One region of the Pseudomonas sp. DG56-2 genome, then DNA from elsewhere that is predicted to be linked to it. Evidence: riboswitches for the same ligand, from Rfam matches in the RefSeq annotation. Region 1 holds a riboswitch; each other region holds the start of a gene.
The links. Region 1 has a riboswitch for cobalamin ahead of D3Z90_RS15385 (TonB-dependent siderophore receptor). Riboswitches for the same ligand answer to the same signal wherever they lie in the genome.
Positions count from the first base shown of each region.

Region 2: linked by a shared signal. The riboswitch ahead of cobO (cob(I)yrinic acid a,c-diamide adenosyltransferase) and the one ahead of D3Z90_RS15385 (TonB-dependent siderophore receptor) in region 1 are both predicted to bind cobalamin.
Region 3: linked by a shared signal. The riboswitch ahead of D3Z90_RS13985 (CbtB domain-containing protein) and the one ahead of D3Z90_RS15385 (TonB-dependent siderophore receptor) in region 1 are both predicted to bind cobalamin.

Region 1 is NZ_CP032311.1:3,433,364-3,436,628, forward strand. It holds gene lpxO (lipid A hydroxylase LpxO) at 1-466, shown strand, start outside; gene D3Z90_RS15375 (carboxymuconolactone decarboxylase family protein) at 572-916, shown strand; gene D3Z90_RS15380 (GNAT family N-acetyltransferase) at 1,000-1,557, shown strand; cobalamin riboswitch at 1,604-1,811, shown strand; gene D3Z90_RS15385 (TonB-dependent siderophore receptor) at 1,918-3,265, shown strand, end outside.
Region 2 is NZ_CP032311.1:1,414,970-1,418,234, reverse strand. It holds gene D3Z90_RS06635 (cobyrinate a,c-diamide synthase) at 1-1,104, opposite strand, end outside; gene cobO (cob(I)yrinic acid a,c-diamide adenosyltransferase) at 1,101-1,712, opposite strand; cobalamin riboswitch at 1,878-2,101, opposite strand; gene D3Z90_RS06625 (hypothetical protein) at 2,251-2,829, shown strand; gene D3Z90_RS06620 (sorbosone dehydrogenase family protein) at 2,898-3,265, shown strand, end outside.
Region 3 is NZ_CP032311.1:3,122,470-3,125,734, forward strand. It holds gene cobN (cobaltochelatase subunit CobN) at 1-27, opposite strand, end outside; gene cobW (cobalamin biosynthesis protein CobW) at 31-1,098, opposite strand; cobalamin riboswitch at 1,194-1,392, opposite strand; cobalamin riboswitch at 1,453-1,685, shown strand; gene D3Z90_RS13985 (CbtB domain-containing protein) at 1,783-1,968, shown strand; gene D3Z90_RS13990 (CbtA family protein) at 1,979-2,671, shown strand; gene D3Z90_RS13995 (cobalamin biosynthesis protein) at 2,677-3,078, shown strand; gene cobM (precorrin-4 C(11)-methyltransferase) at 3,106-3,265, shown strand, end outside.

The sequences.
Region 1 (3,265 bases):
CTTGCCGCCAGGCTCCAAACTGGTTCGCCACCGCGACCCTTATGCGGGCTCCTACCGCTACCACCTGGGCCTGGACACGCCAAACGATGATGCCTGCTACATCTGCGTGGACGGCGAAAACTACTCGTGGCGAGACGGCGAAGGTGTGGTCTTCGACGAGACCTACATTCACTACGCCTCCAACCAGACCGAGCACAACCGCATCATTCTGTTCTGCGATGTCGAGCGTCCATTGAAGTATCGCTGGGCCACCGCTTTCAACCGCTGGTTCAGCCGTAGTGTGATGGCGGCCGCCGCCGCGCCGAACGATGCCGGTGACAAGACCGGCGGCATCAACCGTCTGTTCACGCGCATCTACAAGATCCGTGAGCGAGGCAAGGCCCTGAAGAAACGTAACCGCACCCGTTACTACCTGGAAAAATGGGCAGTGGTCGCGGTATTGCTGCTGGTGTTTATTTATATCTGACCCGTTTACCCGGCCAACGAGCCGTGCTGCCTTCGACCAACGGCGCCCCACCCACGGAAAAACTAGCTTCACTGTTGATGTTGCCAACAGCACAAGGTGAAGACGATGAGCATGATGGACTGGGACGCCTACCGTAAGCAGTTGATGGCAGGTATCGGCGACCTCAAGCAACTGTCCCCCGACACAGTCAACGGTTACATGACCGCCAGCGGCGCCGGGGCTAAGACCAACCACCTCGACGCCAAGACCCGCGAACTGATTTCGCTGGCCGTGGCGGTAACCACGCGATGCGACGGGTGCATTGCCGTGCACTCGGCCCAGGCGCTCAAGCAAGGGGCCAGCCGTGAGGAAATTGCCGAAGCCCTCGGCGTTGCTGTCGCAATGAATGCCGGGGCTGCCCTGGTGTATTCGGCACGCGCCATGGATGCATTGGGCAAGGTCGACAGCTAGCGACAACGGTGCCGGCAGGCACAAACAGTTGCATGCCGGCACCAACGCTTTCAGACTCGCGGCTCACGTTGCTAGGAACCGCCATGATTCACATCCGCCCCATGACCGCTGCCGACTTCGACCGCTTCTGGCCAACCTTCCAGGCCATTGTCGCAGCGCGCGAAACCTATGCCTTCGATCCGGCCCTGAGCCAGGATCAAGCCCGCCAACTGTGGCTTGAATCCCCCCTGCAGACCCTGGTGGCGGAAGAGGATGGCCAGTTGCTTGGCTCCTATTACCTCAAAGCCAATGCCGCAGGACCCGGTAGTCATGTCAGTAACTGTGGATACATGGTCACCGAAACTGCGCGTGGACGTGGCGTTGCTCGGGCCCTGTGCGAGCACTCGCAACACCTGGCGCGCGAGCAGGGTTTCTTGGCCATGCAGTTCAATTCGGTGGTGTCGAGCAACGCAGCAGCCGTGGCACTGTGGCAGAAACTTGGCTTTGCCATTGTCGGGCGCTTGCCTCGCGCCTATCGGCACGCTCAGCTAGGGCTGGTCGATTGCCTGGTGATGTACAAATGGCTGGAGCAGCCCCAGCAACCCATGCTGATCGGGCGCAAGAACATTGAAGCGGTGGTATCGCGCAAGCGCGGGCGATAAGCCAGGGGTTTGTCCAACTCATTGACTGCAAAGACTTTCAATGTTCAGATGCGCGCCAGTTTCAGGTGTCCTGCGCCGTCGTGCGCAGGGTGAAACGGGAAGCCGGTGCATCACTTCAGGTGACTAGTCCGGCGCTGCCCCCGCAACGGTAAGCGAGCGAAGCCTTCGAAACACCACTGTGCTCAGGCATGGGAAGGTGAAGGCCTTCACGACCCTCGCAAGCCCGGAGACCGGCCTGAAGCTTCGTTTGGCAACCCCGCGGTGGGCGGGCGCAGGCCGGTTTGCGCTCGCCTGCGCGCGCAATTCCTTCATGCGTTATTCCCTCCGGGATCCATTTCTTCCAGTAGACAGTGGAACGATATGTCCCGTAATTCCAAGCTTCACACTCTGGCGGCCAATACCCTGGCCCCCTGCCTGGCATTCTGCGTGCCGACCTTTGCCGCTGAATCTGGCAGCACCGCCCTTGCGCTTCCTTCCACGGCCATCACCAGCAGCAGCGACAACGAGGTGATCAGCCTGGCTACCCCGTTGCCGGCCGGTTCGCGGCTGAATCTCAGCGCCATGGATACCCCGGCCAGCACCAGCAGCATCAGTGCCGACGCCATCGACAAGCGCAACAACCTCACCGTCCAGGACGCCGTCACACGTTCGCCGGGCATCACTTCGGTGGCGACGCCTGGCAATGGCGGCACCGCCCTCTCGGCCCGTGGCTTCGAAGGTCATGGCTCGGTGATGACGTTGTTCGATGGCTCGCGGATGTATACCGGTGCCGGCACCCAGACATTCCCGGTTGATCCGTGGATGGTCGAACGCATCGACGTGATCCGCGGTCCGGCCTCGGTGCTCTATGGTGAAGGCGCCACCGGTGCGGTCATCAACGTGATTGCCAAAAAGCCTTTTGCCGGTGACATCCGCAACCATCTGCGGCTGGGCTACGGCGCCTACGACCGTCAGCAACTGGGCCTGGACAGCGGCGGTTCGCTGAGCGAGCGCCTGAGCTACCGAGTGACCTTGAACAATCAGCAGAGCAACGGCTGGGTCGATCGTGGCGACTCGAAAAACCTGGCGATGAGCGCCGCCCTGCGTTTCGACGCCAGTGACGACTTGAGTTTTACCCTGGCCCACGAGCGCGGCGATGCCGAGCCGATGAACTACTTCGGTACGCCGCTGATTGACGGCCACTACCGCGACAGCCTGGGCAAAAAGAACTACAACGTGCAAAACGATGTGCAGCGCTACCACGACGAGTGGACGCGCCTGAACACTGACTGGACTATCAGCGATTCGATCAGCGCCAGCAACCAGCTCTATTACATCAAGAGTCGCCGACACTGGCGCAACGCCGAAGACTACACCTGGAACAGCGGCGCAGGACAACTGGAGCGCGGCAGCTACCTGGAGATCAAGCACGACCAGGAGCAAATCGGTGATCGCCAGAGCTTCTCCTTTGATCACTCGCTGTTCGGACTGGCCAGCAAGACCGTGGTCGGTGCCGAGTACAACCGCATTCGCTTCGGCATCGACAGCAACTCACCTTACAACGACATTGGCGGCGACTTGGTCGACCCATGGAACCCGGCCCCAGGCTACTTCCACAGCAAGGACCCCACCCGCCCTCAAAGTCAGAGCACTACCCGCACCTTTGCCCTGTTCGCCGAAAACCGTACCCAGCTGACTGATCGCTGGTCGCTGGTAACCGGTATCCGCC
Region 2 (3,265 bases), 2.0 Mb from region 1:
CTCGGGCAACTCGACCGCTTGCAGGGCCAGTGCCGCAAGGCGCTTCTGCATCACCGCTTCGCCCTCCAGCAGGCCAAGTAGCTCGGCACGCTCACCGGCCACATCGGTCAGGGCATCGAGCAGATAAAGCATGCCGCCGCATTCAGCGAGCACAGGCTTGCCGGCCTGATGATGGCTGCGAATCGCCGCGAGCATCGAGGTGTTCGCGGCCAACGCCTGGTGGTGCAGCTCCGGATAGCCGCCAGGCAAGTAAAGGCTGTCAGCCGGCGGCAGGGTTTGCTCATGCAGTGGCGAAAAGAATCTCAGCTCTGCCCCCATGGCCCGCAATAGATCGAGGTTGGCACCATAGGTGAACGCAAATGCTTCATCACGGGCCACGGCGATGGTCAGTCCTTCAAGCAAAGGTTCGATGGCCTGTGCGCTCGGCGCCGCAAAAGCCACTGCTGGCGGTAGCGACGACTCACAACTGGCCGCCAGGGCTGCTGCTGCGGCGTCGAGGCGAGCGTCCAGATCATTGAGCTCACTGGCCTGGACCAGGCCCAGGTGCCGACTTGGCAACTCAATGCCGGTTTCCCGCGACAGCCCGCCATACCAGCGCAACCCTTCAGTCAGGCTACCCTCGAGCAATTGCGCGTGGCGCAGCGTGCCGACACGGTTGGCCAGCACACCAGCAAAGGGTAAATCCGCTTGATAGCGAGCCAGCCCCAGCGCCAGGGCACCAAAGGTTTGAGCCATCGCCGTGCCGTCGATAACTGCCAACACCGGCACGGCAAAATGACGGGCCAGGTCGGCACTCGAAGGCGTGCCGTCGAACAGCCCCATGACGCCTTCGATCAGAATCAGGTCGGCATCGCCTGCAGCCTCCCAGAGCAGCCGCCGGCTTTCCTGCTCACCGACCATCCACAGATCCAGTTGATACACCGGTGCACCACTGGCTCGCTCCAGAATCATCGGATCGAGAAAGTCCGGACCGCACTTGAACACGCGGACCTTGCGCCCTTGATTGCGGTGCAGTCGCGCCAGGGCGGCGGTCACGGTGGTCTTGCCCTGGCCGGAGGCCGGGGCAGCAATCAGTACCGCCGGGCAGTGACGCGTGTCACTCATAGTTCAACGCCCTTCTGAGCACGAATGCCTGCCTGGAAAGCATGCTTGATCATGCCCATCTCGGTGACGGTGTCAGCCAACTCGATCATTTCATCCTTGGCACCGCGCCCCGTGACAATCACGTGTTGCATTGGCGGACGCGCCTGCAGGTCGCTGAGCACCTGTTCCAGATCGAGGTAGCCATGCTTGAGGGCAATGTTCAGCTCATCGAGCACGACGAAAGTGATCGCAGGGTCCTGCAGCAATTGACGGGAAACCGCCCAGGCGGCTTCGGCCGCGGCGATGTCGCGCTGGCGATCCTGGGTTTCCCAGGTGAAACCCTCGCCCATCACGTGATAGCGCACCTGCTCGGGGAAGCGACGGAAGAACAACTCTTCACCGGTGCTGTTGCGGCCCTTGATGAACTGCACCACGCCGCATTGCATGCCGTGGCCCATGGCCCGGGCAAGCATGCCGAAGGCCGAACTGCTCTTGCCTTTGCCGTTGCCACTGAGCACCAGGAGCAAACCGCATTCGTTCGGCGAGTTGGCAATACGCTCGTCGATTACTGCCTTCTTGCGCAGCATACGTGCCAGGTGGCGTTCGTCACGCTCGGTGGATTCAGTCATCGAAGTCTCCGCAAACCACTGTCAACCGTTGCACGACGATCCCTGCAGCGCAGCGCTGCACGAACTTCGAAGTAAAGACCAGGCGACAGATGAATGGATATGGCAGACGGAGCAATTGCGCGGGGCTGCGGCACAGGCCGAAGAGTACGCGCATCACCCTCCGTGATGCCGTTGGCTGTAACAGGCCGGTCTCCGGGCTCGTGAGTGGGTTCGAATACCCAGGATCGCGCGCCTTCCCGGGCTCGATTACCCAGTGGCCGTGCGCGGCCTTGACTCACTTACCGTTGCGGGGGCAGCGCCGGACTCGCACGCGTTTGCGCACCCACCGGCTTCCCTGTTTCACCCTGCCAGGCCATCGCCCACAGAGCACCTGAAACAAGTCGCGAAGGTTAGAGGGTTGCACCCGGAGCGTCAATGAAAGGCGCAGTACCGGCGTGGGTCAATGGCGCCTGCTTGGTCTTGTGCCAACGTACCCGCAGTGATATCAAATAGCCATGTCTTGGCTATGCTCAATTACAACAGCTACAAGGAGAGCGACATGCAAGGTCTGATCATCAATAACGCGCGCCTGGAATTCCTGCGCCCTGCCCTGGAACGCTGGGTAGCCTGCATTGACCGTTTCAATCAGGTGCTGGGCGACGCGCAGGCACCGTACTGGCATGGCGCCCAAGCCAACCTGAGCCTGCTTTCTACCGCCGCCTGGCAAGCGGAGCTTGTGACCTTGCAACACCACCAGAGCAAAAAGCAGCGTGACGAAGGTGAGCGGGAGGCGCGCTGCGACCTGTACATCGCCAGTCAGGACGAAGCCGCCTACCTGCAAGCCAGCCAACGCTGGCCATGCATCGGCCGCCTGGACCTGAACAACGCCCTGCAGGAAAGCGTCGCCGCCGCCCGCTACGTAGCAGCCCCCAGCCAGCTGAAAATCGCAGCCCTGTTTGCCAGCCCCTGGAAAGCCGGGCAGCACGCCAGCCCTGAAGAACTCCAGGACCTGGTCGAGGACCTGCAGAAACATACCGCCTGTGCCATCGCCTGGTACTTCCCCTACGCCTACCGCAAGCTGCACAACGAAGCCGGACACTATCATCCCGGCATTGCCCTGCTGCTCAAGCAGGCGTAGTTGAAGGAACCTCTGCCCGGCTGACCGCCTCTACTTTTTACAGTGGTCAACTTTGCAAGGGGAATGACATGGGCATGCACAGGATTGCGTTGCTATTGGCGGTTGCCGCCGGCTTGAGTGGCTGCGGGGAAACCGCTCGCTTGGAGGTCAGCGACGGTTTCGGACCCTCACCGCAGTTACCCGAACCGAACAAAACCCTGATCCCTACCGTCAACGTCGCCCCGGCCATCGGCTGGCCCCAGGGCGCCAAGCCAGTAGCAGCGGCTGGCACTCAGGTGGCAGCCTTTGCCGAAGGCCTGGATCATCCGCGCTGGCTGTATGTACTGCCCAATGGCGATGTGCTGGTTGCTGAAACCAATGCCCCACCCAAGCCTGAAGATGGCAAAGGCATTCGCGGCTGGATCATGGGCAAGGCCATGAGCCGCGCCGGTGCCGG
Region 3 (3,265 bases), 310 kb from region 1:
ACCGGGCTGGGTGCGCAGCAGGTGCATGGGTCAAGCGCTCAGTGCGGCCCGCAGGCTCGCTTCCAGTTGCAGCGCATCCAGTTCCTGGCCGATCAGCACCAGGCGCGTAGAGCGCGGCTCTTCACTGCGCCAGGCGCGGTCGAAGTGCTTGTCGAAACGAGTACCGACACCCTGGATCAGCAAACGCATCGGTTTACCGGGAATTGCCGCGAAGCCCTTGACTCGCAAAATGCCGTGCTGCACGACCAATTGAGTCAAGGCATCCAGCAATTGGCTTTCGTGCGCTTCTGGCAGCTCGATGGAGATCGAGTCGAAGGCGTCATGGTCATGATCATCGTGATCGTCATCATCGTGGTGCGAATCATGGTGGGTACGCCGGCCATCGATATGCGCTTCCGACTCGGCGCCCAGGCCCAGCAGCACTTCCAGCGGCAAACGGCCGCTGCTGGCTTCGATCACCTTGACCGCTGGCGGCAACTCTTCCTGCACTTCGGCACGGACCTTGGCCAGGTCTTGCGCAGCAATCAGGTCGGCCTTGTTCAGCACCACCAGATCGGCGCTGGCCAGTTGGTCGGCGAACAGCTCGTGCAGCGGCGACTCATGGTCCAGGTTAGGGTCAAGTTTGCGCTGGGCATCGACCTGATCAGGGAACGCTGCAAAGGTACCGGCAGCCACTGCGGGACTATCGACTACGGTGATGACCGCATCAACTGTGCAGGCATTGCGAATTTCCGGCCACTGGAACGCTTGAACCAGCGGTTTGGGCAGCGCCAGGCCGCTGGTTTCAATAAGGATGTGGTCAAGATCGCCACGGCGGGCAACCAGTTCGCGCATCACTGGGAAGAACTCTTCCTGCACGGTGCAGCACAGGCAACCGTTGGCCAACTCATAGACACGACCGCTGGCCTCTTCTTCGGTGCAACCAATGCTGCACTGCTTGAGAATCTCGCCGTCGATGCCCAGCTCACCGAATTCGTTGACGATCACCGCGATGCGCCGCCCTTGGGCATTGTCGAGCATGTGTCGAAGCAGTGTCGTTTTGCCCGAGCCGAGAAAGCCGGTGACGATAGTGACGGGAAGTTTGGCCAGTGTTTTCATTGTCGATGCCCTTGGCAGGATGGCGGGCATGCGGGACGAGAACCACAGGTGCTACCACCTGGGCGCGTTCGCCACCGGATCACCCCGCCCGGTTTATGTCGGAAACTGTTCGAGGCAGGTCTCCTGGCTTGCATTGCACCGGCCACGGGCCAGTCGAATGACGCCTTCCCGCAGAACTGCAGTGGCTGTGTCAGACGTTTTCAATGCTTACAGTTGCGGGGGCAGCCGCGGCTTGAACCGCGTTCCCGTCTTAGCTTCGGCCGACGCCGAAGAACCTCGAAGCGGCTAGGCTACGCAGTGCCCGGTACGGGGTCAACTGCTGTCACGATTGACGCCTGACTTCGCCCATGATTTGCTAGTGCGATTCGTTTGGGTGCCCTTTACAGGGTGAAACTGGGAAACCGGTGCGTCATACACGGCTATTGAAGGGTGTACGACAAGTCCGGTGCTGCCCCCGCAACGGTAAGTGAGCAAAGCGTCAGTACCACTGTGCCCGTAGTTTGGCATGGGAAGGTGACGCCCTTGGCTGAGCGTAAGTTTGCCAGCCCTCACCAGCCCGGAGACCGGCCCAACACTGATTTGACAAACCCGCGGTGGGCGGGCGCTGTTGCAACCCCTGGGCGAGCTGCGTTCAGGGGTTTCCTGCGCTTGCCTGTTGCCGAACAACACCAAGAGGAAAGCGCCATGCGTACCAGTACCGCCAGTCACCCTACCGTTACCCCTACAAGCCTCAGCCAGCGCCTGCTGGTGGCCGTTGGTGCCTCGCTGCTGGGCCTGTGCCTGGTCTACTTCGCCGGATTCTCGCATATCGAAGCGGTGCACAACGCTGCCCACGATACGCGCCACAGCGCTGCTTTCCCTTGCCATTGAGTACTTTCCGATGATCAAGCGTATTGCAAGTACTGCAGGCTTCGCCGGACTGTTGGCTGCGCTGCTGCTGACCCTGCTGCAAAGCTTTTGGGTCGCGCCGCTGATTCTTCAGGCCGAAACCTATGAAAGCGCAGCACCGGCCGTGGAAGCACACGAGCACGCTCCCGGCGTGGCTGCCGATCACCACCACGACAGCGAAGCCTGGTCGCCCGAAGACGGTTGGCAACGCGTTGTCTCGACAACCGGCGGTAATCTGGTGGTCGCGGTTGGCTTTGCCCTGATCCTCGCCGCGTTGTACTCACTGCGCGCGCCGAAGACGGCGATCACCGGAGCCCTCTGGGGCCTGGGTGGCTTTGCTGTGTTCTGCCTGGCACCGACCCTGGGCCTGCCACCGGAGTTGCCGGGTACCGCCGCTGCCGACCTGGCCCAGCGCCAGGCCTGGTGGGTGGGTACCGCTGCCGCAACCGCCGCAGGGCTTGGGTTGATCGTGTTTGCTCACAATTGGTTGTTCAAGGCCCTCGGCGTTGTGCTGCTGGTAGTGCCGCACGTAATCGGCGCCCCACAGCCTGAAGTGCATGCAATGCTTGCGCCGCAAGCACTGGAAGCCGAGTTCAAGATCGCTTCACTGCTGACCAACGCGGCGTTCTGGCTGGCCTTGGGCCTGATCAGCGCCTGGCTGTTCCGTCGCCCGACCCAGGCTTGACTGCGATGCAGATATTCGTCGGCATAGGTTGCCGACGAGGTTGCCCAGCACAAACCCTGGGCAACCTGCTGGAACACACCCTCAAGGCCCACGACTTGCCGCTTGAGGCAGTCGCGGGTCTTGCCAGTATCGACCTCAAGGAACACGAACCCGGGCTGTATCAATTGGCCCGGCGCCTCAATGTTCCCCTGCTGTTTTTCTCTGCCGCTCAACTGGCAGCTTTCGAGACGCGCCTGAGCCATCGCTCAGCCGTCGCCTTTGAGCACAGTGGTTGCTATGGCGTTGCCGAAAGTGCAGCGCTGGCGCTGGCCGAGAAGATGGCAGGCTCGGCGCAACTGTACGTCAAGCGCACCTTGCTGAGTGACGCCAGCCTGGCATTGGCCACGGCCACAGGCTTTGGCGGATAATCAGCACTTTCTTTCCAAGGATTTCGCATGACCGTCTATTTCATCGGCGCCGGCCCCGGCGACCCCGAGCTGATCACGGTAAAAGGCCAGCGCCTGATCCATCGCTGCCCGGTGATCATCTATGCAGGCTCGCTGGTTCCTGCCGCAGTGCTTGAAGGCCATCGCGCCGAGACAGTCATCAATAGCG